2 regions of the Reyranella sp. GW821-FHT14A01 genome follow, and region 1 is predicted to be linked to the other one. Evidence: riboswitches for the same ligand, from Rfam matches in the RefSeq annotation. Region 1 holds a riboswitch; the other holds the start of a gene.

The links. A riboswitch is a leader RNA that binds a small molecule or an ion and turns the genes downstream of it on or off. The one in region 1 is predicted to bind cobalamin.
Region 2: it holds a riboswitch for cobalamin, as region 1 does, so the genes downstream of both, AC1ROX_RS00120 (TonB-dependent receptor plug domain-containing protein) here and AC1ROX_RS06665 (fatty acyl-AMP ligase) in region 1, are expected to answer to the same signal.

The regions. Positions count from the first base shown of each region.
Region 1 is NZ_JBXAPM010000003.1:459-9,624, forward strand. It holds gene AC1ROX_RS06665 (fatty acyl-AMP ligase) at 1-1,705, opposite strand, end outside; cobalamin riboswitch at 1,785-1,987, opposite strand; gene AC1ROX_RS06670 (serine hydrolase domain-containing protein) at 2,202-3,338, shown strand; gene AC1ROX_RS06675 (DUF2076 domain-containing protein) at 3,410-4,099, shown strand; gene AC1ROX_RS06680 (glutathione S-transferase family protein) at 4,147-4,773, shown strand; gene AC1ROX_RS06685 (DUF3574 domain-containing protein) at 4,808-5,212, shown strand; gene AC1ROX_RS06690 (Dps family protein) at 5,273-5,791, shown strand; gene argE (acetylornithine deacetylase) at 5,799-6,959, opposite strand; tRNA gene AC1ROX_RS06700 (tRNA-Ser) at 7,108-7,200, shown strand; gene AC1ROX_RS06705 (TIR domain-containing protein) at 7,353-8,069, shown strand; gene AC1ROX_RS06710 (DUF4145 domain-containing protein) at 7,999-8,712, shown strand; gene AC1ROX_RS06715 (hypothetical protein) at 8,792-9,118, shown strand.
Region 2 is NZ_JBXAPM010000001.1:15,898-28,137, reverse strand. It holds gene mnmG (tRNA uridine-5-carboxymethylaminomethyl(34) synthesis enzyme MnmG) at 1-696, opposite strand, end outside; cobalamin riboswitch at 821-1,022, shown strand; gene AC1ROX_RS00120 (TonB-dependent receptor plug domain-containing protein) at 1,199-3,034, shown strand; gene AC1ROX_RS00115 (carbon-nitrogen hydrolase family protein) at 3,106-3,888, shown strand; gene AC1ROX_RS00110 (ABC transporter substrate-binding protein) at 4,065-4,853, shown strand; gene AC1ROX_RS00105 (FecCD family ABC transporter permease) at 4,850-5,806, shown strand; gene AC1ROX_RS00100 (ABC transporter ATP-binding protein) at 5,803-6,588, shown strand; gene ku (non-homologous end joining protein Ku) at 6,670-7,581, opposite strand; gene ligD (DNA ligase D) at 7,685-10,315, opposite strand; gene AC1ROX_RS00085 (2Fe-2S iron-sulfur cluster-binding protein) at 10,446-11,084, shown strand; gene AC1ROX_RS00080 (FAD binding domain-containing protein) at 11,081-12,079, shown strand; gene AC1ROX_RS00075 (molybdopterin cofactor-binding domain-containing protein) at 12,081-12,240, shown strand, end outside.

The DNA of each region.
Region 1 (9,166 bases):
GGCGCTTGATCAGCACCACCTGGCTGTCGACGCCGACGGCCTCCTTCACGGCCTGCTTGATGTCGCCGAGCAGCGCCTCGCGTTCCGCGGGCTCGCTGGGATAGGCCTCGACGATGACGACGATTGCCTCGGCCGCGTCGCCCTCGATCGAGAAGGCGCAGACGTCGCCGCGGCCGACCTGCGGCAGCGCCTCGACGGCCCATTCGATGTCCTGCGGCCAGATGTTGCGGCCGTTCACGATGATCAGGTCCTTGGCGCGGCCGGTGATCACCAGCTCGCCCTTGTGCCAGTAGCCGAGATCGCCGGTGTCGAGCCAGCCGTCGCGGAGCACGCGCGCGCTCTCGTCGTCCTTCTGGAAGTAGCCCGGCATGACGCTGGGGCCCTGCACGAACAGGCGGCCGACGTGGCGCTCGCCCAGCGGCGTGCCATGCTCGTCGCGGATCTCGACACTGTGCCCGCCCATCACCTTGCCGCACACGACGAAGTCGCGCGGCCGGCCCGACTGCGGATCGATGAAGCTGTCGACTTTGACGCCGCCGAACGGCGTGCCGAAGCTCAGGCCGACGCAAACCTCGGCCATGCCGTAACTCGGCATGAACGCGCGCTCGTCGAAGCCCGTCGCCTTGAACGCCTCGGCGAAGCGCTGCAGCACCGGCACCTGGATCATGTCGGCGCCGACGCCGGCCAGGCGCACGCTCGACAGGTCGAGCTCGCCGATTGGCACAGTTTGCGCGCGCCGCGCGAGGAGATCGTAGCCGAAGCTCGGACTGAAGGTGATGGTTGCGCGGCGGCGCGAGATCAGCGACAGCCACTGCATGGGCCGGCGGGCAAAGTCACGCGGCGCCAGCAGGTCGACGCTGCGTTGCGCGCACATCGGCGCCAGGATGAACCCGATCAGGCCCATATCGTGATAGAGCGGCAGCCAGCTCACGCCGGAATCGTCCGCGTCGAGCCGCTGTGCGGCGATCGACCCGTCGATGTTCGCCATCAGCTGGTCCTGGCGGATGTCGACGCCCAGAGGCGCGCGCGTGCTGCCGGAGGAGAACTGGACGTAACAGGCCATGCCGGCGCCGAGCGGCCGCAGTTCGACCTCGGATTCAGGGAGCGCCGTGAAGATCGACATTCCGCCGGCAAAGCGCGCAGTCGTGCCTTCGGCGGCACTCCGGGCGAATTCGGCCAGTTCGTCGGGGGCCAGGACGCCCACGGCCTGCGAGGCGGTGATCTGCTTGCGGAGTTGGAAGATGTAATGCGCCTTGGCGCCGAGGCCGACCGGCACGGGGACGGGCACCGGCACGATGCCGGCATATTGGGCGCCGAAGAAGGCGACGCAGAAGCCCGGCCAGGTGTCTGCGATCAGGACCAGCCGTTCGCCGGGCTCGATGCCGGCGCCGATCAGGCGGCGGGCGAAAGCCTGCGCCTCGAGGCGTAGCTGCCGGTAGGGCAGGCTGGCCAGGAGCTGGCCCCGCGCATCGAAGAAGTTGAAGCCGGTCTCGCCGCGCGCCGCATAGTCCAGCGCTTCGCTCAGGCTGGCGAAGCCGCCGCGGCGGAAGGGCAGGGAGACGTTGTGGGTTGGCGTCGGAACGGCAACCCAGCGATCCGGACTGGATTGCAAGGTCGACGCATAGCGTTGCATCCGGCCGGCTGTACCACTGGCCGGCGTCGCATTCGAAAGAAGCGCAGGCAGGATTCCACGGATCGACGTCATCGGACGATCTCCCAAACGGTTCGCACTAAGCGCGTCACCGCTCGGTTGACCGTCCCGTTGGATCATCCCGTCCATCGGAAGAGCGACGCTATCGCCGGCAGGTCTTCTGGCTCGCGGGTCTCGGCTCCTGCCCGTCTTCCCGGACCGAAATCCAGTGACATATGGGCTCTCGCTCACCGCTTACAGCTGCGGGTACAGCTGCCGATTGGCTCCTAATGAGGGAGCGGCACGGCATTCCCTGTTAGCCCCCGGTTAAGGAGGACCGTCGATATGCACTCGTTAAGCTTGCGCTGGTCGCCGGTCAATTGCTTTGATGGACCAAAGTTTGGGAGGAAGACTGCAAAATGTCGGTAATGCGTGTAGCCGCCGCGGCGGCGCTTGGTGTTGTGTTGGCTTGGCCTGCCGGTGCGCAGGGAATTCCAAAGGTGCAATCCCCAGAGGAGGTAGGGTTTCTATCGACCAGGCTGAAGCGTCTCAGCGATCGCCTCAACGAGGCGTGAAGAACAACGAGCTACCCGGCGCGGTCGTGCTGATCGCCCGTAACGGCAAGATCGTGATGTTCGAGTCCTACGGCTTCCGCGACAAGGACGCCAAGGTCGCGATGACCAACGACACGATCTTCCGCATCGCCTCGATGACCAAGCCGATCGTGACCCTGGCCGCGATGATGCTGATGGAGGAAGGCAAGCTCACGCTCGCCGATCGTGTGTCGACCTATATTCCGGCTTTCGCCGATACCAAGGTCGCCGTTCAGAAGAAGAAAGATGACGGCACTGTCGAGGTGGTGCTGGAACCGCAATACCGGCCGATGACCGTGCACGACCTGATGCGCCATACGTCGGGTCTGACCTACGGCGCGATCGGCGCCAACCCGGTGAAGCAGTCGTATCTCGACATGAAGGTCGCGGATCGCAACCAGACCAATGCCGAGATGGCCGACAAGCTGGGCAAGCTCGCGCTGCTCTACCAGCCGGGCACGACCTGGGAATATTCGATGTCGACCGACGTGCTGGGCCGAGTCGTCGAGGTCGCCTCCGGCATGCCGCTCGACAAGTTCATCGAGGAGCGCATCACCAAGCCGCTCAAGATGGGTGACACCGCCTTCGAGGCCAGCGCCGACAAGAAAGAGCGTGGCGCCCGACCGATGAAGGAGGGGCCGAAGAACGAGATGCCCTCGATCCCCGACATCACCCAGAAGTTCACCTGGCGCTCCGGCGGCGGCGGCATGGTGTCTACCGCGGCCGACTATGCCCGTTTCCTGCAGATGTTCGCCAATGGCGGCCAGCTCGACGGTGTGCGCCTGGTGTCGCGCAAAACCATCGACCTGATGACGGCCGACGCGCTGCCGCCCGACATCAAGATGGGCGCCGACATGTTCCGCTTCGAGGCGCTGGAGCCCAGCGCCAGCATGGGGCTGGGCTTCGGTCTGGGCTTCGCGGTGCGCAACGTGCAGGGCGTCAATCCGCTGCCGGGATCGCCCAACGACTATTTCTGGGGCGGCGCCTACGGCACCTATTTCTGGCACGATCCGCGTGAGCGCCTGTATGTCGTTTTCATGATGCAGTCGCCGCAGGCCCGCCTGCGTTACCGGTTCCTGATGCGTGACCTTGTTTACCAGGCGATGGTGAACTAGCCGCCCTTGACGCTCCGCCGACGGACAACCACGTTGGCGGAGCGCCAACATGAACGGGCGGGAGGCTTGTCATGCAACAGCAGGAACGCGATCTGATCTCGGGTCTGTTCGACCGGCTGAAGCCGTTCGAGGCCCAGCCGCGCGACGGTGAGGCCGAACAGTTCATCTGGGACCGGGCGTCGAAGCAACCCGCTTCAGCCTATCTGCTTGTGCAGACCGTGTTGGTGCAGGAGCAGGCGCTGAAGGCCGCGCAGGAGCGCATCGCCGAACTGGAGGCGAAGGCCGCCGCCGCGCCGCCGCCGGAGGCCGATTTCCTCGGCAGCGCGCCGAAGATCGGCCCGTGGGGTGCGCCGCGCACATCGGTGCCTCAAACATCTGCGGCTCCGGCGCCGGGAGCCTCGATGGTTCCGTCCACGCGCTCGCCCTTGCAGGCCGCCGTCGCGCCGCCGCCGCAGCAGCAGCAGGCGGGAGGTGGCGGCAGCTTCCTGCGGACCGCGATGATGACGGCCGCCGGTGTGGCCGGTGGTGCGCTGCTGTTCGAAGGCATTCGCGGCCTGATGGGCAGCAATCCGGGCCCGTTCGGCCAGAGCCAAGCTGCGTTTGGCGGGACGACGGACTCGACGCCGCCCGAGCTGCTGCCGCCCGATTCGACAGTGCAACAGCAGCAGGCCTTTGCCGACGATCAGGCGGGTGCCGACGATTACGACACCGCGTCGCTCGACGATGACAGCGGCGGGGGAGACGACGACAGCTGGACCTGAGTGCCCGGCTGGCATTCTGTGATTTCGATGAACGGGGGAACGAAGAGATGATCGAGCTTCATACGTGGGGCACGCCGAACGGCCGCAAGATTTCCATCATGCTCGAGGAATGCGGGCTGCCCTACAGCGTGCACAAGATCGACATTTCCAAGGGCGAGCAGCACAAGCCCGAGTTCCTGCGTCTCAGCCCCAACAATCGTATCCCGGCGATCCTCGATCCGGACGGTCCGGGCGGCAAGCCCTACAGCCTCTTCGAGTCGGGCGCGATCCTGATCTACCTGGCCGACAAGACGAAGAAGTTCCTGCCGGCCGACGGCGCCAAGCGTTACGATTCGATCCAGTGGCTGATGTGGCAGATGGGCGGCTTTGGCCCCATGCTCGGCCAGGCCCACCACTTCCTGCGCGCCGCGCCGTCGAAGATCGAGTACGGCATCAAGCGCTATGTCGACGAGGCCAAGCGCCTCTACGGCGTGCTCGACAAGCAACTCGCCGGCAATGCCTTCGTGGCGGGCGAGGACTACACGATCGCCGACATGTCGATCTTCCCGTGGGCGGCGCGTCACGAGTGGCACACCGTGAACCTCGCCGACTTCCCCAACGTGAAGCGCTGGTACGACATCGTGAACGCCCGTCCCGCCGTCACCAAGGGCATGGCCGTTCCGTACCTGAACTAGGATGCCGCGTCGGTTCTGGCTTCGGGCGCTGGGGATGGCATTGCTCTCCCCGGCGCTTTTCGCCTGCGCGCAGCCCGCACCGCCGCAAACGGCTGCGCCTGCTTGTGCAGCGCCGCTCAAGCCGGCTGTCGAAGTGAACCTCTATTTCGGCCGCGGCAAGCCTGCGGGCGGCGAGGTCAGTGACGCGGAGTGGGCGGCCTTCCTGGCCGGGACGGTGACGCCGCAATTTCCCGCAGGCCTCACGGTGATCGACGCGCGCGGCCAGCATCGCGATCCGGCCGGTGTCGTCGGCAGCGAACGCACGAAGCTCGTGGTTATCGTGGTGTTCGATGCACCGGCGCATCAACCGAAAGTCGCCTCGATCGTCGACGCCTATACGAAGCGTTTTGGTCAGCACGAAGTCTTCCGGGTCGAACAGCCGGTCTGCGCCGGCCCCTAGTTCACGATCCGTCGGAAGCACGGTAGATTTGCAGCGGAAACCATTTCCAGGAGCCAGCCCATGAGCAAAGACGTGAAGGCGCGCAAGACGGCCGCGCTTGCCACCCCGACGGATCTCGGCGAGAACGCCACCCGGGACCTGACCGGCGGACTCAATATCCTGCTGGCCGACGTGGCCGCCCTCTACTGGAAGACCAAGAACTTCCACTGGCACATGTCGGGCCCGAACTTCCGCGACTATCACCTGATGCTGGACGAGCAGGCGACCGAGATCGACGGCATGACCGACGTGATCGCGGAGCGCGTGCGCAAGCTCGGCGGCACGACCCTGCGCTCGATCGGCCATATTTCCCGCCTGCAGCGCGTGCTCGACAACGATGCCGACTACGTGACGCCGCTCGACATGCTCGCGGAGCTGCGCGAGGACAACAAGCAGCTCTGCGTCCACATGCGCACGCTCCATGAGCTCTGCGACGAGCACAACGACATCGCCACGGCCAGCCTCATCGAGAACTGGATCGACGAGACCGAGAAGCGCGTCTGGTTCCTGTTCGAGACGACGCGCCGCACGGAAGGCTGAGCAGGAGCTACTGCCGCTCGGCCCAGCCGATCATCTTGCCGATGAAAGCGTCGCAGGCATCCATCTGCGACTTCGCGACGAACTCGTTGGGCTGGTGGGCCTGCGAGATATCGCCCGGGCCGCAGATGACGGTCGGGATGCCGTGGCTGCGGAAGATGCCGGCCTCGGTGCCGTAGGGCACGGCATAGGTGCGGTTGCCGCCGGTCCATTGCAAAGCAAGCTTGGCGGCTTCCTCGTTCTCCTGGGGCATCAGCCCGGGCACGAAGGAACGGCGCTTCAGCTTGATGTCGGCGTCGGGATGCTTGGCCTTCATCTTCGGCAGCAGCAACTCGGCGACATAGGCCTCGGCGCGGCGCTGAACCTCCCAGGGATCATCCCCGGGCAGGGTACGATAGCCCCAGTTCAGCGTGCATTCGCGAGCGAGGATGTTGCCCGCCGTGCCGCCGGTCACGATGCCGACGTTGATCGTGGTGTGGCCGGGCACGGTGTCGATGTCGGTGCGCTTGCGCCCCGAGAGCTCGACCTGCAGCTCGTTCAGCCAGTGGATGAAGTCGCCGGCGAAATGGATCGCACTGACGCCGAGATGCGTCATGGAGGAGTGGGCCTCGACGCCGGTGAAGGTGGCGACGATGCCGCCGCCGGCATTCTGCGCGTTGACCACGCCCATCATGGTGGGCTCGCCCACGATCACGGCCTGCGGGCGGGGCACGTTGCCGACCAGCTTCTCGGCCAGGGAGTGGGCGCCCAGGCAGCCGATCTCCTCGTCGTAGCTGAAGGCGAAGTGCATCGGCACCTTGAGCTTCGCCTTCTGGAGCGCCGGCACATGGGCGAGGCAGGCGGCGATGAAGCCCTTCATGTCGCAGGTACCGCGGCCGTAGAGATTGCCGTCGGCCTTCTCGGTCAGGGTCCAGGGATCGGTGTCCCAGGGCTGGCCGTCGACCGGGACGACGTCGGTATGGCCCGACAGGACGATGCCGCCCTCGGCCTCGGGGCCGATCGAGGCGAACAGGTTGGCCTTGGTGCCTTCCTCGTTGGGGACCAGCGTGCTCCGGACGCCGAACTCGTCCAGGTAGCCCTGGATGTACTTGATCAGGTCGAGGTTGGAGTTGCGCGAGGTGGTGTCGAACGCCACCAGGCGCTGGAGCATGTCGATCGAGGCAGAGGTCATGGCCGTACCGTCGCACGCTTCAGGCCGGGACGCCAAGAGACTGTAAATATTCAAGAAATTGCGGCCTCGTTTGACACTGCCGGGGCCGGCCGCTAGAACCGCCCGGCATCCGTCGTGGTTATGGTCGCCGGGGTCTTAAACGGGCTGCGGAGGGGTGGCCGAGTGGCCGAAGGCGGCGGTTTGCTAAACCGTTAATGGGGGTAAACCCCATTCGTGGGTTCGAATCCCATCCCCTCCGCCATTATCTAATAGCCCAATAAAATGGGCATTTTAGCCGGGTGTTCCACACAGGCTTTCCACACAGGCCATTCGGTATCTATCCACAGGCAGTTAGGTCATCCTGCCAAGATAATGGCTCAGCGCCCCGTATCGACTGCCTCTCCTGAACTATCAATGGACGACTTGAAGCGGGGAATTGCTCGCTTACAGCGCCGTATCATGGAGGTGGAAGCTTTCGATCCAGCTGCGGTCGCGGGCGACAACTTAACGCCGGCCGTGGCCTCGTTAAGTGCCGTTGTGGCTGCATTGCAAGCGTCGATCGAGGACGGCTTGGGGCAAACTTTCGGGCACCATTCAGTGGAATACAAACGCTACGTGCCCGCCGCTCGCTTCGGCCGCGCGTTGCTATACCTCCGTCACAAGCCTTTTTCACTCGTGGTGGGAGAGCTGCGCCAGCAGCGGGAGAAAGCTCTCGCAAACCAGGGCCGCACGATCATTGAGAAGTTTGAGGAGCACTCAGCGGTTGGCTTCGCCGTCGTGCTGCTAACTCCGGATGACATGGGCGGAATAGCAGGGGGGCCTATGCAGCCTCGCGCCAGGCAGAATGTGATCCTTGAGCTGGGCTACTTCATTGGTCGCCTGGGGCGCGGCAAGGTATGTGCGCTCAAGAGCGGGGATATTGAGTTGCCTTCAGACATCTTCGGTGTGGTGTGGACATCGCTAGATGCTGGAGGAGGGTGGAAGATGAGCCTCGCGAGAGAGCTTCAGGCGGCCGGGTTTGAGGTAGATTGGAATAGAGTAATGGGGGGGGGGGAAATTGATGCATTCTTGGAAATGCCCTTATTGCCAGCACCACGCCGTCTTGTCCGATCGAGTTTATCAACGGAATGAAAACACTCTGTTGTCCTCCGGTCTGGGGCGTACCGAGTTTCAAATTCATCATTGGTCGTGCCCAAATCCAGATTGCAGGCAGCTCTGTTTGCGAGGGGAACTATGGCAAGCGAGCTACAACCCCATATCACGCTCAACCGAATACGGAGAGAAGCTTACTGAATGGTCTTTGCTGCCAGCCTCCCGTGCACGGCCGCAGCCAGACTACATTCCCACGCCAATTTATCAGGATTACGAAGAAGCATCGAAGATTTGTAGCTTAAGCCCCAAGGCATCCGCAACGCTAGCGAGGCGCTGTCTTCAGGGCATGATACGGGACTTCTGGGGCATCAAGAAGAACCGGCTTATCGATGAGATTGATGCCCTTAGAGATAAAGTCGACGCGGATACTTGGTCGTCCATCGATGCGGTACGCGCCTTGGGCAATATCGGGGCGCATATGGAGAAGGATATCAATCTAATTGTTGATGTTGACCCAGAAGAAGCGTCGACGTTGCTTGAGCTAATCGAGCAACTGTTTGATGACTGGTATGGAGTAAGGGCGGCGCGCGCAGCTCGTACCAGCAAGATTAAGCGCATCACAGACGAAAAAGCTCAAGCCCGCCAAGGTGGTATTCCGATGCCGGACAAGACTGGATTGTAATCGGATCACCGTTGTTTGGCGCGATCCTGTGGGGGCTGTGCCAGCTTGCGACTTGCCTTGGCGGCCAGGGAGGTTCCGAATGGATAGAGAAATCGAAGGCTTATACAAAGCGCTTGCGCATGCCTACGCCAAGATCGGGGCACTTGAGGCGATAGTTCATGTGCTCGCCGGAATGGAAGCCCAACGAAATCCGCTAATGTTGGCGCTTCTCAAGAAAACGGCGGCGGGCGATGTGCCCAACTTTGTTCCAGATGGTCCAGTAGCGCCGCCCAACGCAACCCCCGACGAGAAAGCCGCCATTGAGGCTCAGCTTGCCGATCTCCGAAAGGCGACCCGACAGGCGACCATGGAACTCGCCAACCAGCTCTCCGGGTTCATCGAGCGGGCGAACCGGAAACCAGGTTGAAGCAAGCGTGCTGGCCCCACAGGAGCAATCCGCCGGGGCCAGCACGGC
Region 2 (12,240 bases), on a different contig from region 1:
CGAGAACGGGCGGGGCGGATCATCGCCGTCCTGCTGCTCAAGCGCGGCATAGTCGATCGTGCGGCCGTCGAGCCGCGCCGGCGTCCCGGTCTTGAGACGGCCGAGCTTGAACCCGAGCCGGTTCAACGTTTGCGCAAGAGCCGTCGACGGCTCCTCGACCCCATCGCCGCGCACACGGCCGGCCGGGATCTTTGTCTCACCCATATGAATCAGGCCGCGCAGGAACGTGCCCGTGGTCAGAATCACACGGCCGGCACCGATCTCGGCGCCCGACTCGGTGACAACGCCCGCACACGTGCCAGTTGTATCAATAATAATATCTGCAACCGCGTCGGCGCGGATCTCAAGATTCGCCTGTTCCGCCAGCAACGCCTGGATGGCCTGACGGTAAAGCTTCCGGTCGGCCTGAGCGCGCGGTCCGCGTACCGCCGGGCCCTTGGAGAGGTTGAGTGTCCGGAACTGGATGCCGCCGCGGTCGATCGCCCGGCCCATGATCCCGTCCAGCGCGTCGATCTCGCGGACCAGATGGCCCTTGCCGAGCCCGCCGATCGCCGGATTGCACGACATCTCGCCAATCGTCTCGACCCGGTGGGTTAAAAGCAGGGTGCGCGCACCAAGGCGCGCTGACGCGGCTGCGGCTTCGCAGCCGGCATGGCCGCCACCGACCACGATGACATCATATGAAGAAGCCCGCATGGCGGGCCATTTACGCTTCCAGCCTGCGCCGGTCGAGTCCGCTCCGCTGTAGCACGCCTGCCACAGGGCCCGCCCATCGCAGCCACAGGATCGCCAAATTCTTGACGGACGGCGCCCCGTTGCCTAACGAGTGTGCATCGACGGTCCTCCTTAACCGGAGGCTAACAGGGAATGCCGTGTCGCTCCTTCGGGGGCTAATCGGCAGCTGTACCCGCAGCTGTAAGCGGCGAGCGACTGCCCCAGCGTCACTGGACCAATGAGTCTGGGAAGACGGGCAGGAGCTGCGACCCGCGAGCCAGAAGACCTGCCGGCGATAGCGTCGCTCTTCCGATGGACGGGACAATCCAACGGGACGGTCAACCGAGCGGTGACGCGCCTTGTGCGTGTTCTGTTTTGGGGAGATCCGTCGATGACGCCGATCCAGAGAATCCTGTCTGGCCTTTTCTTGCTATCGTCTGCCTTGGCGCCCCTGGCGGCCCACGCCCAGACCGAACCGGACGCCATGATGCCCACGACGGTCGTGACGGCCGATCGCTTCCCGACCGACCCGAACAAAGTCACAGCCAGCTACACCGTCGTCATGCAGGAAGAGATGCAGCGCCGGCAGCTTCGCAATGCCGCCGAGGTGCTGAGGACCATCCCCGGCGTCTCCGTGCAGCAGTCCGGCGGCGTCGGCACACAGACCTCGGTCTTCGTGCGCGGCTCCAATTCCAATCACGTTCTGGTGCTGATCGACGGCGTCAACGTCAGCGATCCCTCGAGCGGCAACGGCGCGGTCGACTTCGGCAACTTCCTCACCGAGAACCTCGACCGCATCGAAGTCGTGCGCGGCCCGATGAGCACGATGTACGGCAGCCAGGCGATGGGCGGCGTCATCAACATGGTGACCAAGGCCGGCAAGGGTCCGATGAACGGCGCGGCCTTCACCGAACTCGGCACGCGGCTGACAAGCAACAGCGGCGCCTATGTCCGCGGTAGCGAAGGTAAATTCAATTACAACCTGACCTTCGCCAGCACGTTCAGCCCGAACGATACGCCGGTGCCGGCCCGGTTCACGCCGAACGGCGGCTTCGTCGATATCGATCCCTATCGCAACATCACGCTCGCCGCGCGCCTCGGCTACGAGATCAACGAGAACACCCAGTTCAACTGGTACGGCCGCTACATCGACGCCAAGGTGAACTACGACCAGGTCGGACAGGAAGATCCCAACGCCAACACCTACACCTCGCAGTTCTACACGCGCGCCGAGCTCGAAGGCTCGTATTTCGACGGGCGCTGGAAGCCCGTCATCGGCGTGAACTACAGCACCATCACGCGGCACGATCTCGACTATGCCAGCCTGCAGAACCCGTTCCCGTTCAACACCGACAGCTGGTTCAACGGCCGCCGCCTGCAGGCCGATTTCAAGAACCTGGTGAAGATCATCGACCAGGTCGAGGTCATCGGCGGTATCGATTACGACCGGCAGTGGTCCTACACGAATACGATTGGTCCGTTCACGCCGTTCACGCAGAGCTGGGGAACGATGTCCCAGACCGGCATCTACGGCCAGCTGCGACTCAACCCGTTCGAGGGTTTCAACCTCAACGTCGGCGGCCGTGTCGACATGAACGACATGTTCGGCACCGTCGGCACCTGGCGGGCCGGCGCGTCCTACCTGTGGGCGCCGACCGACACCAAGATCAAGGCGTCGTACGGCACGGCCTTCAAGGCACCGGCGCTGATCGAAATGTTCGGTCCGGGACCCTTCTGCGGCGGCAACCCCCAACTCCAGCCGGAATACAGCCGCGGCTATGAAGTCGGCGTGGAGCAGGGCCTGTTCGACCGCAAGGTGAAGGCCGGCATCACCTACTTCTTCAACACCTACTCGAACCTCATCCAGTGCGCGCCGCCGACCTTTGCCCTGATGCAGAACGTCCAGAACGCCCAGACCGAGGGCTTCGAGATGTCGGTGCAGATCAGCCCGGTGAAGTGGTTCGACTTCTACTTCGACTACACCTACCTGATCGCGCGCAACGTCGACGCCAACCAGCCGCTGCTGCGCCGCCCCGGCGACGTCTTCAACGTCCGCGCCGAGTTCCGGCCGTGGGAGAACACCCTGTTCGGCATCGGCGTGCTGCAGGTCAGCAGCCGCAACGACGCCAACGCCATCACCGGCGCGATCATGAACCCGTCGCCCTATACCCTGGTCCGCATCACGGCCCAGTACGACGTGATCAAGTCGGTCCAGCTCTTCGCCCGTGCCGAGAATGTCCTGAACCGCGTGTACGAGGAGCCCGAAGGCTTCCAGGCGCCGTACTTCCAGGCCTTCTTCGGCGTGAAGGCCCGCTTCTGAGGCGCACGACCCATCAGCACCACCGGCGAAACTTGCTGCAAGTCTTCGCCGGTGGCGTAGCTTTCGCTACCGTGACCTCCGCGACCGCCGCCTCGACTGCCACGATTGCCCTGCTTCACCTCGCACCCCGGCCCGGGAAGATCGAGGCCAACAAGCGTGCCCTCGAACAAGCCGTGCGCCAAGCCGCAGCGAACGGTGCGCGGCTGATCGTGACGCCGGAGCTTGCCGTGAGCGGCTACGGCTTTCGCGACCTCGTGGGCACCGACTGGATCGAGCGCGGGCAGCCCGCGCTGTTCGCCTGGGCCGGCGCGCTCGCAAGGGAGACCGGGGCATCGCTTGTGCTCGGCACCCCGGAGGCCGTGCCGGAGAAGGGCGCGCTGTTCAACAGCATGGTCCTGTTCGCGCCGGGCGGATCGGTCGCCGGTCAGCACCGCAAGATCAACGCGCTGCGGATGGGTTCGGAATCCTGGTCGACGCCCGGCGATCGACCCACGGTGCTGGCGGTCGACGGCATTGGCCGGGTCGGCTTCTTCGTCTGCGCCGACATGTATTCGACCCGCCTGGTCGACGAGACCGCGGCCCAAGGCGTCGACCTGCTCCTGTCCTCGGCCGCCTGGGCGCCGGGCCATCACGGACCAAACGGCGAATGGGAGCGCACCTCCGCGACGACCGGCCGGCCCGTCCTTGTCTGCAATCGCACCGGCAAGGACGTCCTCGACTTCGACGCGGCCCAGTCGGTCGCCGCCGTCGACGGTGCAATCGCCTTCTCGCATGCGTCACCCGAGCCGGGGATCGCGCTCGTCGAGTGGACGGCCGGCACGCGTCGCCTCACCAACTGGCGCGTCGTGAGATGATGCCTGTTAAAATGAACCCGTCGTCTCGACCGGAGCACCGAAGGTGCGGAGTGGAGAGACCTTCTCTCAACAAAATGCCGGCAAATCGTCGAGAGAAGGTCTCTCCACTCCGCGCTGCGCGCTCCGGTCGAGACGACGGGGGGTTTAGAAGTCTCGTACGCACTCTCATGTGGTTCATGCTCCTGCTCTCAACGGTCCCCGCAGCCGCGCAGGCGCCACACCGCGTGGTCACGCTCAATCTCTGCCTCGACCAGATGGCGATACGCCTTGCGGCACCGGGCCAGCTCGTGGGCGTGAGCTACCTGTCGCAGGACCGGCGCCTCTCCGCGCTGGCCGACCGCGCCGCCGCCCTCCCATCGGTGCGCGACTCCTTCGAATCCATCCTGACCCTGCGGCCCGATCTCGTGATCCTCGGCCAGGGCTCGCATGCCACCCTCAAGCGCCTGCTGCGCGGCGCCGAGGTGCGCGTTCTTGAACTGCCCTGGGCCACGTCGATCGAGCAGGCCGAGACCGTCATCGAACAGATGTCGGCCGCACTCGGTCGCGAGGAAGTCGGCCGCACCCTGGTCGCCGGCATGCGCGAGCAGCGCCGCCAGCTCGCCTGGACGGGCGCGCCGCTGGGCACCGCGGTCTATCTCGAGGCCAATCACGGCACCTCGGGGAAGGACAGCCTGATGGACGAGCTGCTGCGTCTCTCCGGCTATCGCAACCTCGCCGCCGATCTCGGCATCGGCTCCTTCGGCCGCCTGTCGCTCGAAGCCGTGCTCGCGGGCGAGCCCGACCTGCTGGTGTTCGACGGCACCGCCAACGACAATCCCGCGCGCGCCACCGAATTCGTCGGCCATCACGCGCTGCTCGCGCTGGCGGGCAAGGCGAAGCTCGCGTCGGTGCCGACCAAATATTCGATCTGCGCCGGGCCGGACAATTTCGAGGTGATGCGACGCCTCGCAGAGGCAAGGCGATGAACCGCTGGCTCCTCCTGCTGGTCGCGGCGCTCTATCTCCTGTCGCTGGCGGTCGGTCCGGCCTGGTGGCCGTGGCGGCTGGGCAACGATGTCGGCTGGGCCATCGTGTGGGAGCTGCGCGTGCCGCGCGCCACCCTGGGCGTGCTGATCGGCGGCGTGCTGGGCCTCAGCGGCGGGGTGCTGCAGGGCTGGCTGCGCAATCCGCTGGCCGAGCCCGGCGTGATCGGCGTGTCGGCCTGCGCCGGCTTTGCCGCCGTCTGTGCGTTCTACAGCGGGCTCGCAGCCATGTTCGCGCTGGCCCTGCCGCTGGCGGGCATTGCCGGGGCCGCGATTGCCGTCGCCCTGCTGATGGGCGCGGTGCGGTCGGGCACGGGGACCGTGTCGCTGCTGCTGATGGGCGTGGCGATCAACGCCATCGCCGCGGCGTTGATTTCTCTCGTCCTCGCGCTGTCGCCCAACCCCTTCGCCTACCAGGAGATCTCGCTCTGGCTGGCCGGCTCGATCGTCGACCGAGACCTGCGCTACCTCGCCATCGCCGCGCCCTTCATGATCCTGGGCGCGGTCATTGTCCTGGGCGCCGGCCGCTGGCTCGATGCATTGTCGCTGGGTGAGGACACGGCGCGCAGCCTGGGCGCCGACACGAGGTCGCTCGGCCTGCGTCTTACCCTCGGCGTCGGCCTGATGGTGGGCGCGGCCACGTCGGTCGCGGGTGTCATCGGCTTCGTCGGCCTGATCGCCCCGCATCTCGTTCGCGCACGCGTCGGCTTCCGTCCCGGCGGCACGCTGCTCCCCTCGATGCTGGTCGGCGCCGCGCTGGTGCTGGGCGCCGACATCGTCGTGCGCCTGCTGCCGACGGCGTCCGAACTGCAGCTCGGCGTCTTCACCTCGCTGGTCGGCGCGCCGTTCCTAGTGCGCGCGGTGCGCAAGGCGCACGCCGCCTGGCTCGCCACATGAGCAGGACCGCCATCGCCGTCCGCGGTCTCGTGAGCCGCCGCGACCATGCCGTTATCCTCGACGGCATCGATCTCGCCTTCGAGGCCCATCAGGTCACCGCCATCGTCGGACCCAACGGGGCGGGCAAGACGACGCTCCTGCGCCATCTCGCGGGCCTCGATACGCCCACCGCCGGGCAGGTCGAATTGCGCGGCCAGGCGCTCGCCTCGCTCGGCCCCGCCATCCGCGCCTGGAGCATCGCCTACCTGCCGCAGGCCGCCTCGGCCTACTGGCCGTTGCGCGCGCGTGACTTGGTCGCCCTCGGCCGCCTGCCGCACGGCGCCGATCTCAGCCGGCCGATGAAGACCTCGGATGCCGAAGCCGTGCAGCGCGCGCTCAAGCGGGTCGACGGGCTGCGCCTGGCCGACCGGCCCATCGACACCATGTCCCAGGGCGAGCGGGCCCGCATGATGATGGCGCGCGCGCTCGCGACCGAAGCGCCAATCTTCCTCGCCGACGAACCGGTCGCCAGCCTCGACCCAGCCTATGCGCTGGAGACCATGACGATCCTGCGCGCCGAAGCCGCCCGCGGCGCCTGCGTGATCGTGATCCTGCACGATCTCGGATTGGCCGCCCGCTTCGCCGATCGCATCGTGGTGCTCTCCAACCACAAGGTCGCCGCCGACGGTCCGCCTGAAATGGCTCTCGCGGCCGGGGTGATCGACGCCGCCTACGGCGTCACCTTCCGCCACATCACAGTCGACGGCGTGCCGCAGCCGGTGGCGTGGGAGAAACAGCGGTAGCAATGGAGCGCGCAACTCCAGTTGCGCTCATGGGTTGTCGAAAAAAATATGAGCGCAACTGGAGTTGCGCGCTCCAATGACTCAAGCCGCGCGCTTGCGTGATGCGGTCTTGCGGCGGGTCTTCGTCTTGGCTTTTGCCTTGGGCTTCGCCTTGCTCCGCCCATGCGCTTCGAGGAAGCGGTCGGCCTTGTCGCGTGAGAGACCTCCGCCACCTTTCAGGCTCTTCTTCAGCGCCTCCATGAGATCGACGACCTTTTCATCGTCTGCCTCGGGCGCTTCGGAGACGACAGGCTGGCCCTTCTTCTTCTTCGCGATCAATTCGCGCAACGCGTCCTCGTAACGATCCTTGAACCGCGTCGGATCGAACTTCGCGTCCTGCTGCTCGATGATCTTCTCGGCGATCTGCAGCATCTGCGCGTTGGGCTTGGGAAGGCTGCGGTCGAACACTTCCGACGTCGCGCGTATCTCGTCGTGGGTGCGCAGGGTGGTCAGCAGGATGCCCTTGTCACGCGGCTCCAGGGCGCAGATGCGTTCGCGCTGGTGCATGACGACGCGACCGAGAGCGACCTTCTTCTGCTTCTCCATGGCGGCGCGAATCACTGCATAGGCTTCGATGCCGGTCTTGCCCGACGGCGCGAGGTAATAGGGCTCATCCCAGTAGATGCGATCGATCTCGGAAGCATCGACGAACTCCTCGATGTCGAGGATGCGCGTCGACTCCAGTCGCACCGCATCGAGCTCTTCTTTCTCCAGCAACACATACTTGTTCTTCGAGACTTCGAAGCCTCGCACCAGATCGGCGCGATCCACCGGCTTGCCGGTACCGGCATCGACCGTCTGCATGCGGATGCGGTTGTTGGTCTTGGGGTTGATCATGTTGAAATGAATGTCGGCGGTCCGCTCCGTCGCCGTGTAGAGCGACACCGGGCACGTCACCAGCGACAGGCGCAGATGGCCCTCCCAGGTCGGTCGCATCGCTTTCTGCTTGGCCATGTTGTTGCTCCGGCGGTGTTGTCATCCCGAGCGCAGCGAGGGATCCTTAAGCGATCGAAGAGGAAGGATCCCTCGCTGCGCTCGGGATGACACGGGTGGGGTTTCAGGATTTAACGAGTTTCTCGATGGCGGCGCGCAGCGGACGGGCGGACTTCGCATAGTCCTTCCACGGCTTGCTGCGCTTCAGCAGCGCCGGCGCGGTACGCACGGTGTATTTCATCGGATCGAGGCCCGCCTTCACCTGCGTCCATTCGATCGGCATCGACACGGTGGCGCCGGGACGCGCGCGCGAGGACAAAGGCGCGACCGCGGTCGCGGTGCGGTCGTTGCGCAGGTAATCGAGGAAGATGCGGCCGGTCCGTTCCTTCTTCGCCATGTTGATCACATAGCGATCGGGCTCGTCCTCGGCGACCCGTCGGCAAATCTCTCGGGCGAAGGTTTTCGCCGTATCCCAGTCCGGGCTCTTCCTGTCGTCGGTCAGCGGCACCACGACATGCAGGCCCTTGCCGCCGGTGGTCTTACAGAAGGGCACGAGGCCGAGCTTCTTCACGCGCGCGGCGATCTCCTTGGCGCCGGCGATCACCGCCGCGAACTTCACGTCGGGCGCGGGATCGAGATCGAAGACCAGCCGGCCCGGCAGCTCGGGATTGCCGGGCTGGCAGTTCCACGGATGCACCTCGGTCGCGCCCATCTGCGCCACGGCAGCCAGCCCCTCGACACGATCGATCTGCAAGTAAGGCTTCTTGTCGCCATCGACCTTCACCTCGGAGAGAAGGTGTGACGACCCCGCCATGGCATGCCGCTGGAAGAATTTCTGCTTGCCGTCAATCCCGTCGGGCGTGCGCACGATGGAGCAGGGGCGTCCGGCGATGTGGTCGATCATCCAGTCGCCGATCGCCTCGTAGTATTGCGCCAGCTCGATCTTGGTGACGGGCGGCTTCTCGTCGGGCCACAGCGGCTTGTCGGGATGGGAGATCGATACGCCCATCACGATCGCCGGCCCCGACGGTGTCGACGCCGCCTTGCTCTTCGTGGTCTTGCGCGGCGTGGGCTTCGTCATCTCGACCTTCTCCGGCTTCGCGGCCACTTCCGCCACGACCTCCTCGGCCGGCTTGTCGCCGCGCAATCCCTTGAAGGCAGCCTGACGCACATTGCCCGCGCCGGTCCAGCCGGCGAACTCGATCTCGGCCACCAGGTCGGGCTTGGCCCAATGCATGTTGGCTTCCTTGGGCGGGCTCGCGCCGGCGGCAAACGGGCTGGTCTTGCTCTCGACCGCGCGCAGCTTCGGCACCAGGGAGCGCATCACGCTCTCGCCGAAACCGGTGCCGACCCGCCCGACATAGACGAGCTTCCGGCTCTTGCCCTCGCCGCGATGGACACCGGCCAGCAGCGAGCGCAGGCGGCGGCCCTCGCTGGTCCAGCCGCCGATGATCACCTCGTGCCCGGCGCGGCACTTGGCCTTGGTCCAGCTTCCCCCGCGTCCCGACTTGTAGGGCGCATTGAGTTCCTTGGAGACGATGCCTTCGAGATGCATGCGGCAGGCCGATTGCAGCACGGCATCGCCCGCCGTCACGAAATGATCGACGTAACGCAGGCCGGCCTTCTCCGGAAATTCCTCAAGCAATCCCTTGAGACGCTCCTTGCGTTCCGACAGCGGCAACGGCCGCAGATCCTCGCCCTCCAGGAACAGAAGATCGAAGGCGAAGAAGATCAGTTTCTCCGATTGGCCCTCGGAGAGCGCCGCCTGCAGCGCCGCGAAGTCTGGCGCGCCGTGCTTGTCGAGCGCCACCGCCTCGCCGTCGAGGATGCAGTCCGGCAGCTTCTTCGCCTGCTTTGCGATCGCCGCGAACTTCTCCGTCCAGTCGAGACCCTTGCGCGTGCGCAGACGGGCGTCGCCGTCCTCGACGCGCAGCTGCAGGCGGTAGCCGTCGAACTTCACCTCGTGCGCCCAGCCCTCGGCTGCCGGGGCGCGCTCGACCAGCTTGGCGAGCTGCGGCTCGACGAACTTCGGCATCGAAGAGACTTTCTTCGCCTTGGCTTTGCTCTTCTTGGGCGCAGCGTCTTCACCACCATCCTTGCGGTTGCTCTGCCAGACGGCATCGGCACCGCGCTTCTTGCCGGTCATGAAGGGCTTGGGCGCCTTGCCGGTACCGAGCGCGATCTCCTTCAGGGTGCGACCCGAGGCGATCGACTTGGGATCCTTCAGGATCTTGTCGTCATCGCCCTCGTGCGCGGCCGCGTCGCGATGCTTGATCAGCAGCCAGTTGGTGCGTTTGCCGCCACCGCCCCGCCGGTCCCACTTCATGCGGACCAGCACCCAGCTTCCCTCCAGCCGTTCACCCACCAGGGTGAACTTGAGGTCGCCGCGTTTCAGCCCGTCATGGGGATCGCCTTCGGGTATCCAGTAGCCGCGGTCCCAGAGCTGGACCGTGCCGCCGCCATACTGCCCTTCGGGAATAATGCCTTCGAAATCGCCGTAATCGAGCGGATGGTCCTCGACCTCGACGGCCAGGCGCTTGACCGTGGGATCGAGCGAGGGGCCCTTGGTCACGGCCCACGACTTGAAGGTGCCGTCGAGCTCGAGCCGGAAATCGTAATGCAGCCGAGTCGCGTCGTGGCGCTGGATGACGAACCGCAACTGCTGGGATTTGGGGACGGAGGCCTTGCCCGACGGCTCCTCCGTCAGGCTGAAGTCGCGTTTTGCGCGATAGGGAGCGAGGCTGTCCTTCCGCATGAATCACCTTGGCGCGCGCGAGGGTTTCCGCACGGTACGCCTCTATAATTTCACAAACTATACCGTGACCTGAACGTGGCTTTATTCGAGTCGTTGCAACGCCTTGGGCCGGATCGCCGTTCGACTCGGCATGACCGATATCCCTCCCCACATCAGCCGCCGCGTGCTGGGCATGGCCACCATCCTCACCGCCACGCTCGGTCGCGACCTCGCCGCCCAGCCCGCCGGGGCTCGCGACACCACCCCGCCTTCAGGCGCCACCCTGAAGGTGCGGTTGACGGTCAACGACCAGCCCCGCGAACTTTCGGTCGATCCGCGCACGACCCTGCTCGACGCGTTGCGCGACCATCTCGAATTGACCGGCACCAAGAAGGGCTGTGACCACGGCCAGTGCGGCGCCTGCACCGTGCTGGTGAACGGCATGCGCATGAACGCGTGCATGTCCCTGGCGGCGCAGCGCGACGGCGACCGTATCGTCACCATCGAGGGGCTGGCACGCGGCCAGGAGCTGCACCCCATGCAGGCCGCCTTCGTGAAACATGATGGCTTCCAGTGCGGCTACTGCACGCCGGGCCAGATCTGCTCGGCGGTCGGCATGCTGGCCGAGTTCAAGGACGGCATGCCGTCGGCCGTGAGCGCCGACATCACCGCCGCATCGGACGTCACGTCCGACGAGGTTCGCGAGCGCATGAGCGGCAATATCTGCCGCTGCTCGGCCTATCCCAACATTGTGGCGGCGATCATGGAAGCGAAAGGAGGCTCGACATGAGGGCCTTCACTTACGAGCGGCCGGACGATGTTGCGGCTGCGGTCCGCGCCGCCGGCGAGCAGGGTGCGCGCTTCATCGCCGGTGGTACCAATCTGCTCGATCTGATGAAGGTCGATGTCGAGCGCCCGCGTCATCTGGTCGACGTATCGCGTCTGCCCTTGAACAGCGTGACCGAGACGCCGGAGGGCGGCCTCGCTATCGGTGCGCTGGTGAGCAACGCCACGCTCGCAGCGGATGGTCGTGTACGGCAGCGCTATCCAATGCTGTCGTTTGCCCTGCTGAACGGCGCCTCGGCCCAGTTGCGCAACCAGGCGACCACGGCCGGCAATCTCCTGCAGCGCACGCGCTGCCCGTATTTCTACGACGTCTCGAAGCCCTGCAACAAACGCGCGCCGGGCAGCGGTTGCTCCGCCCTTCTGGGCTACAACCGCATGCACGCGGTGCTGGGCGTCGCCGAGGATGGCAAGGAATCGTGCATCGCCGTCCATCCCTCCGACATGGCCGTCGCCATGACGGCACTCCATGCCGAGGTCGAGGTCAAGACGGCCGAAGGCGCGACACGCAAGGTGCCAGTCTCCGACCTGCACCGACTGCCGGGCACATCGCCGGAGAACGACACGACGCTCGGTGCCGGCGAGCTCATCACCTCGATCGTTCTTCCCCCGCCGCCGCAGGGTCGTCAGCTCTATCGCAAGGTGCGTGACCGCGCGTCCTTCGCCTTTGCGCTCGTGTCGGTGGCGGCGGTCCTCGACATTGCCGACGGCAAGGTGCGCGAAGCCCGGCTGGTGCTGGGCGGCGTCGCGCACAAGCCGTGGCCTGCGCGCGAAGCGGAGACGACGCTGGTCGGCGCAACGGCGGGCGATGAAGCTTTCGATGCGGCGGCGGCGGCCTCGGTAAAGGGCGCGATCGGCCGCAAGCACAACGAGTTCAAGATCGACCTCGCGCGGCGCACCGTCGCCGGCGCATTGGGCGAACTGGCAAAGGCGGGAGGCTGACATGCCGGACAATATCATCGGCCAGCCGATCGACCGTATCGATGGCCGCGCCAAGGTCACGGGCGCCGCGGTCTACAGCGCCGACCACGGCGCTGATCGTCTCGCCTACGGCTACATCGTGCCCGCCACCATCGGTCGCGGCGAGATCGCCACCATCGATT